2 regions of the Streptomyces sp. NPDC056296 genome follow, and region 1 is predicted to be linked to the other one. Evidence: predicted binding sites of a transcription regulator. Region 1 holds the regulator's gene; the other holds the start of a gene.
The links. Region 1 encodes HspR, which represses chaperone genes until heat shock. Its sites were predicted from a motif close to TTGAGNNNNNNNNNCTCAA; they were not measured.

Region 1 (3,202 bases):
TGACGATCCGCTGCACCGCCGAGAGCTCCGCGTCCTGGCCGGTGATCGGCGGCAGGTCGGTGACGCCCGCGTCCTCCAGGGCCTTGATGACGCCGCTCGCCATGCCGTCGTTGGCGGAGTAGACGCCCGCGATGTTGTCCTTGCCGATCTTCTCGATCGCCTCGGTCATGTTCGCCTCGGCGTTCTCCGGCTTCCAGTCCTTGGTGTCGAAGGACTGGGCGATCGTCACCTTGCCGTTCAGCTCGGACGTCGCGCCCGCCTTGAACTGCTTGGCGTTCGGGTCGGTGGGCGAGCCGTTCATCATGACGATCTTGTCGGAGCTGTCCGCGTCGCCGCCGAGCGCCTCGATGAGGGAGCGGCCCTGGACCTCGCCGACCAGCTCGTTGTCGAAGGAGATGTAGGCGTCGATCGGGCCCTCGGCCAGCCGGTCGTAGGCGATGACGGGGATGCCGGCGTCCTTGGCCTGCTGCACGGCGGTGCCGATGGACTTCGCGTCGACCGCGTCCAGGACGATCACGTCGACCCGGTCGTCGATCATCTGCTGCATCTGGTCGGCCTGCTTCGAGGCGTTCGCCTCGGCGTTGGCGTACTTGACGTTGCCCTGGTCGCGCGTGAGGTCGGCGACCTTCGCCTTGAAGTAGGGGTAGTCGAACTGCTCGTAGCGCGTGTTCGCCTTCTCCGGCAGGAGCAGCCCGACGGTGATGTCGTTGCCCTTGGTCGGACTCGCCTCGTCACTGCTCTCCGACGCGCCCAGCACACCACAGGAGGCCAGCGAGAAGGTCATCATGGACGCGGCCACGGATATGGCGATACGACGGGCACGGCTGTTCACTGCGCTTACCTTCCGACACACGGGTGTTGTGGTGACCCAGGTGAGGGAAGCCAACGCTGTCTTCACGAAATCGTCAAGAAGTACTAGACCAATGAGACAGCAACGTTGCGAACCGGCCCGGAGGGTCGGGTGGAATCGGTGGAACCTCCGGGCCCGTCGTCGCCGTTCTGCCTGGTGCGGCCCGTCAGTCCGAGGACTGGCCGTGCCGCTTGGGCCGCCACACCACCAGGGCGCTGGTCTGCTGTACCTCCTGGTACGGGACCAGGTCGCGGCGGTACGAGGCGTGTACCGCCGCCTCGCGCTGGCGCATCGCCGTGGCCGCGCCGTCGAGCGCGTCCTGCAGCTCCGCCATGCGGGCCTGGAGCGCGGCGACCTGGTTCTCCAGTTCGATGATGCGCTTGATACCGGCCAGGTTGATGCCCTCGTCCTGCGACAACTGCTGCACCGTACGGAGCAGTTCGATGTCGCGGGCCGAGTAGCGCCGGCCGCGGCCGGCCGTGCGGTCCGGGGAGACCAGGCCGAGGCGGTCGTACTGGCGCAGGGTCTGCGGGTGCAGGCCGGAGAGCTGGGCCGCCACCGAGATGACGTAGACCGGGGTGTCCTCGGTCAGTTCATACGGATTGCGTCGACGACCGTCCATCTCCGTCAAGCTCCCTTCGCGGCCTGGAACAGCTCCGCCCGCGGATCCTCGTCCGCGGTCGCCTCGCGATACGCCTCCAGCGCATCACGAGCCTTCCCCGTCAGGTCCTTCGGAACACTCACCTCGACGGTGACCAGAAGGTCGCCGCGGGTGCCGTCCTTGCGGACCGCGCCCTTGCCCCTGGCGCGCATGGTACGGCCGCCCGGGGTGCCGGCCGGCAGCTTCAGCGTGACCGGCGGACCGCCCAGGGTCGGGACCCGGACCTCGCCGCCGAGGGCGGCCTCGGCGTACGTCACCGGGACGGTGACGGTGAGGTTGTCGCCCTTGCGGCCGAAGACGGGGTGTTCCTTGACGTGTACGACCACGTACAGGTCGCCCGCCGGGCCGCCCCGCTCGCCCGGCGTGCCCTTGCCGCGCAGCCGGATGCGCTGCCCGTCCGACACCCCGGCCGGGATGCGGACCTGCATCGTCCGGGAGGACTTGGCCCGCCCGGAGCCCTTGCAGACGTCGCAGGCATCCTCCGCGATCAGGCCGCGGCCCTTGCAGTCCGGGCACGGGTCGGTGAGCGAGAAGCCACCGCCCGAGCCCCGGGCGACCTGCCCGGTGCCGACGCAGGTCGGGCACACGCGCGGCGTGCCGTTCTTGTCGCCGGTGCCCGAACAGGCCTTGCAAGGTGCCTGCGAGGACATCCGCAGCGGGACCGTCGCGCCCTCGATGGCCTCCGTGAAGCTCAGGGTGACCTCGGACTCGATGTCCTGGCCGCGCCGCGGCTGGGTCCGCGTGCCGGTGCCGGGGCCGCCGGCGCCGGTGCGGTTGAACAGGCCCCCGAAGACGTCGCCGAGCCCGCCGCCGAAACCGCCGGCTCCTCCCTGGCCTCCGCCCTGGGCGCCGCCTCCGAAGAGGTCGCCCAGGTCGAAGTTGAAGGTGCCGCCGCCGCCCGCGCCCGGCCCCGGCCTGAAGCCGCCGTTGCCGAAGAGGCTGCGGGCCTCGTCGTACTCCTTGCGCTTCTTGGGGTCACCGAGGATGTCGTTGGCCTCGGAGATCTCCTTGAAACGCTCCTCCGCCCTGACGTTTCCCTTGTTGGCGTCCGGGTGGTACTCGCGGGCGAGCTTCCGGTACGCCTTCTTGATCTCGGCCTCGGTGGCGTCCTTGGGGACGCCGAGGACCTTGTAGTAGTCCTTCTCGATGAAGTCCTTGGTGCTCATCCCCGACGTCCCTCCTCTCCTGCGTACGTGTGCCTACCCGCGACGTCAGCCCTCCTCCGGGCCACCGCTCTCCTTGTTCTCCGCGGAGTCGGCCTGCGCCTCGGTGTTCTCCTCGGCCGGCTTGGCCGCCTGCGCACCCGGCTGCGGCTCGGCCACCGCCACCCGCGCGGGGCGGATGGTGCGCTCGCCGATCCGGTACCCGGGCTGCAGAATCGCCACGCACGTCGTCTCGGTGACGTCCGGCGCGTACGAGTGCATCAGGGCCTCGTGGATCGTCGGGTCGAAGGGCTCGCCCTCCTTGCCGAACTGCTGGAGGCCCATCTTGGCGATGACCGTCTCCAGCGACTCCGCGACGGACTTGAAGCCGCCGACGAGTTCGCCGTGCTCCCGTGCGCGGCCGATGTCGTCGAGCATGGGAAGCAGCTCGGACAGGAGGTTCGCGACGGCGACCTCCTTGACCGCGACGCGGTCCCGCTCGACGCGGCGGCGGTAGTTCTGGTACTCGGCCTGGAGTCGCTGGAGGTC
Region 2 (3,202 bases), on a different contig from region 1:
ACGAACTGCGTGATCAGCAGCGTGGCGATCATCGAGAAGACCGTGATGAAGCGCAGCTCCGTCTTGGTGTGCACCGCTATCACCGAGAGACCGGTGGTGATCAGTACCGACGTGACGACCAGCGCGCCCAGCTTGGTCTTGATCGAGAACGGGCGTACGCCGCCCCAGGGTTCCCCGGTACTCCGGGGGCCGGGGCTCCTCCGTGCGGCCTCCCGCCCTCGGCTCATGGCGTCGGGGTCTCCAGCGCGTAGCCCACGCCGTGCACCGTGCGGATGCGCTCGGCCCCGATCTTGCGGCGCAGCGCCTTGATGTGGCTGTCCACGGTCCGGGTGCCGGAGGCGTCCGCCCAGTCCCACACCTCGGCCAGCAGCTGCTCACGGGAGAGCACCGCGCGCGGGGTGTTCGCCAGGCAGACCAGCAGGTCGAACTCGGTGGGGGTGAGGTGCACGTCCTCGCTGCGCACCCGCACCCGGCGCTGCGCGTGGTCGATCTCCAGTTCGCCGAGGCGCAGGATGCCGCTGCGCGGCGTCGAGGCGGCCACCACGGCCCGCTCCACCCGGCGCAGCAGTACGTGCACGCGCGCCGCCAGCTCGCGCATGGAGAACGGCTTGGTCATGTAGTCGTCGGCGCCCACGCCGAGCCCGACCAGCATGTCCGTCTCGTCGTCGCGCGCGGTGAGCATCATCACCGGCACCGGCCGCTGGGCCTGCACGCGTCGGCAGACCTCCAAGCCGTCGAAGCCCGGCAGCATGATGTCGAGGATCAGCAGGTCCGGCTGCCATGCCTCGGCCGTGTCGACGGCGGACGGACCGTCGCCCGCCGTCTGCACCAGGAACCCCTCGGCGCGCAGGCGGGTCGCGATGGCGTCCACGATCGTCTGGTCGTCCTCGACCACCAGCACCCGGCGCTGCGCGCCCGGAGTCGCCGTCGCCGTGCCGTTGTGGGAGGTCTGTGTCTGCTCCATCGCCCGCCCCTGAGGTGTGCTTTCCGGAATCCGTGGGGTGATCCCATGACTGCGCTTGACGCTTGAATGATCCGCGTCAGAGCAGCAGCGTACGGGGAGTCACCGCGGCTTTGCTATCCAGGCCCGACGCCGAGGTGGATGACGTCCGGAACGCCCCGGGCAACGGGGATCTCTTCGGTACGCACCTGCTGGAACCCGGCATTACGCAAGGTTTCTTCGAATTCCGGAGAGGGCTGCGCAGACCATACGGCAAGCACCCCGCAGGGCCTCAACAGCCGTGCGCAGCGCGTCAGTCCGGCCGGTGAGTACAGCCCGTCGTTGCCCTCGGTTACGGTCCAGCCGGGGCCGTTGTCGATGTCGAGGCAGAGCGCGTCGTACGTGTCGGATGTCTCATTGACGTATTCCAGGAGATCCGCTTCCACGATCTTCGTGCGCGGATCGGCCAGCGCTCCGTCGGACAGTGCGGCCAGCGGTCCGTCCCGGTGCCAGTCGATGACGGCGCGCTCGCGCTCGACGACCGCGATCCGGCCCCAGCGGGGGTCGGCGGCCGCGTGCGCGAGCGAGAAACCGACGCCGAGCCCCCCGATGAGGAGGTGGGGTGCACTCCGCCCGCCGGAGGCGGTGAGCGCGTCGGCCGCCGCGTCGACCAGCCGCCGCTCCGAACGCCCGTCGGAGGTGTCCATCAGGAAGCAGCCGTTCGCGATGATCTGCAGCAGCGCCCCGTGCCGCCGCAGGACGACCTCACCGTGCGGGCCCTCGCGACGGTCCAGCACTTCGGGGATGTCGTAGGAGTCGTGCGAAGTGGTGGGCATCGGCCCATCCTGGCAGGGAATGCCGGAGCGTCCTGCCGTGCTCCCGCATAGGTGGCAGTGGCACCCAGGGCCTTCGTGGCCGCGGCACTCCAGCCCCTTGATCGCTCAGAGCGAACACGCTGGGGGAACAATCGGGGACTCCCTTTCATTGAGTCGATGTAACTCAACTTGACTGCCGAAGGGGAGATCATGGCTGCTGAGTCCGAAGCCTTCACACCGCTCACCCTGCCCGTGCTGCCGCTCGACGACGAAGTGGTCCTGCCCGGCATGGTCGTCCCCCTGGACCTGAGCGACGCCGAGGTGCGCGCCGCCGTGGAGGCCGCCCAGGCCGCCGCCAGGTCCGAGCCCGGCAAGCCCCGGGTCCTCCTCGTCCCGCGCGTCGACGGCACCTACGCCAGGACCGGCGTCCTGGGCACGGTCGAGCAGGTCGGCAGGCTGGCCGACGGCGACCCGGGCGCCCTGCTCCGAGGCGTCGGCCGCGTGAGGATCGGCGCCGGCACCACCGGCCCCGGCGCCGCACTGTGGGTCGAGGGCACGCGCGTCGACGACACGGTGCCCGAGCCGCTGCCCGGCCAGGTGGCCGAGCTGGTGAAGGAGTACAAGGCGCTGGCCACCGCCTGGCTGCGCAAGCGCGGCGCCTGGCAGGTCGTCGACCGCGTCCAGGCCATCGACGACGTCTCCGCGCTCGCCGACAACTCCGGCTACTCGCCCTTCCTCACCACCGAGCAGAAGGTCGAGCTGCTGGAGACCGCCGACGCGGTCGCCCGCCTCAAGCTCGCTACCCAGCAGCTGCGCGACCACCTCGCCGAGCAGGACGTCGCCGAGACCATCGCCAAGGACGTCCAGGAGGGCGTCGACAAGCAGCAGCGGGAGTTCCTGCTGCGCCGCCAGCTCGAAGCGGTGCGCAAGGAGCTGCGCGAGCTGAACGGCGAACAGGAGGGTGAGGAGTCCGACGACTACCGCGCCCGCGTCGAGGCCGCCGACCTGCCCGAGAAGGTCCGCGAGGCCGCCCTCAAGGAGGTCGACAAGCTGGAGCGGTCCTCCGACCAGTCGCCCGAGGGCTCCTGGATCCGCACCTGGCTCGACACCGTCCTCGAACTGCCGTGGAACGTCCGCACCGAGGACGCCTACGACATCCAGGGCGCCCGGGCCGTCCTCGACGACGAACACGCGGGCCTGGAGGACGTCAAGGAGCGGATCACCGAGTACCTGGCGGTGCGCAAGCGTCGCGGCGACCGGGGCCTCGGCGTCGTCGGCGGCCGGCGCGGCGGTGCCGTACTGGCCCTGGTGGGCCCGCCCGGCGTCGGCAAGACCAGCCTCGGCGAGTCCGTCGCCCACGCGATGGGCCGGAAGTTCGTCCGCGTCGCCCTCGGCGGCGTCCGCGACGAGGCCGAGATCCGCGGCCACCGGCGTACGTACGTCGGCG

Region 2: lon (endopeptidase La) is a predicted target of HspR. The motif match lies at 1,925-1,943, and genes of this name have one in related genera.

What each region holds. Positions count from the first base shown of each region.
Region 1 covers NZ_JBHJRX010000050.1:2,914-6,115, reverse strand. The annotation lists gene ACFCZF_RS30505 (sugar ABC transporter substrate-binding protein) at 1-832, opposite strand, end outside; gene ACFCZF_RS30500 (heat shock protein transcriptional repressor HspR) at 1,017-1,472, opposite strand; gene dnaJ (molecular chaperone DnaJ) at 1,478-2,677, opposite strand; gene grpE (nucleotide exchange factor GrpE) at 2,723-3,202, opposite strand, start outside.
Region 2 covers NZ_JBHJRX010000016.1:76,257-79,458, reverse strand. The annotation lists gene ACFCZF_RS14455 (sensor histidine kinase) at 1-227, opposite strand, end outside; gene ACFCZF_RS14450 (response regulator transcription factor) at 224-964, opposite strand; gene ACFCZF_RS14445 (spermidine synthase) at 1,078-1,776, opposite strand; gene lon (endopeptidase La) at 1,966-3,202, shown strand, end outside.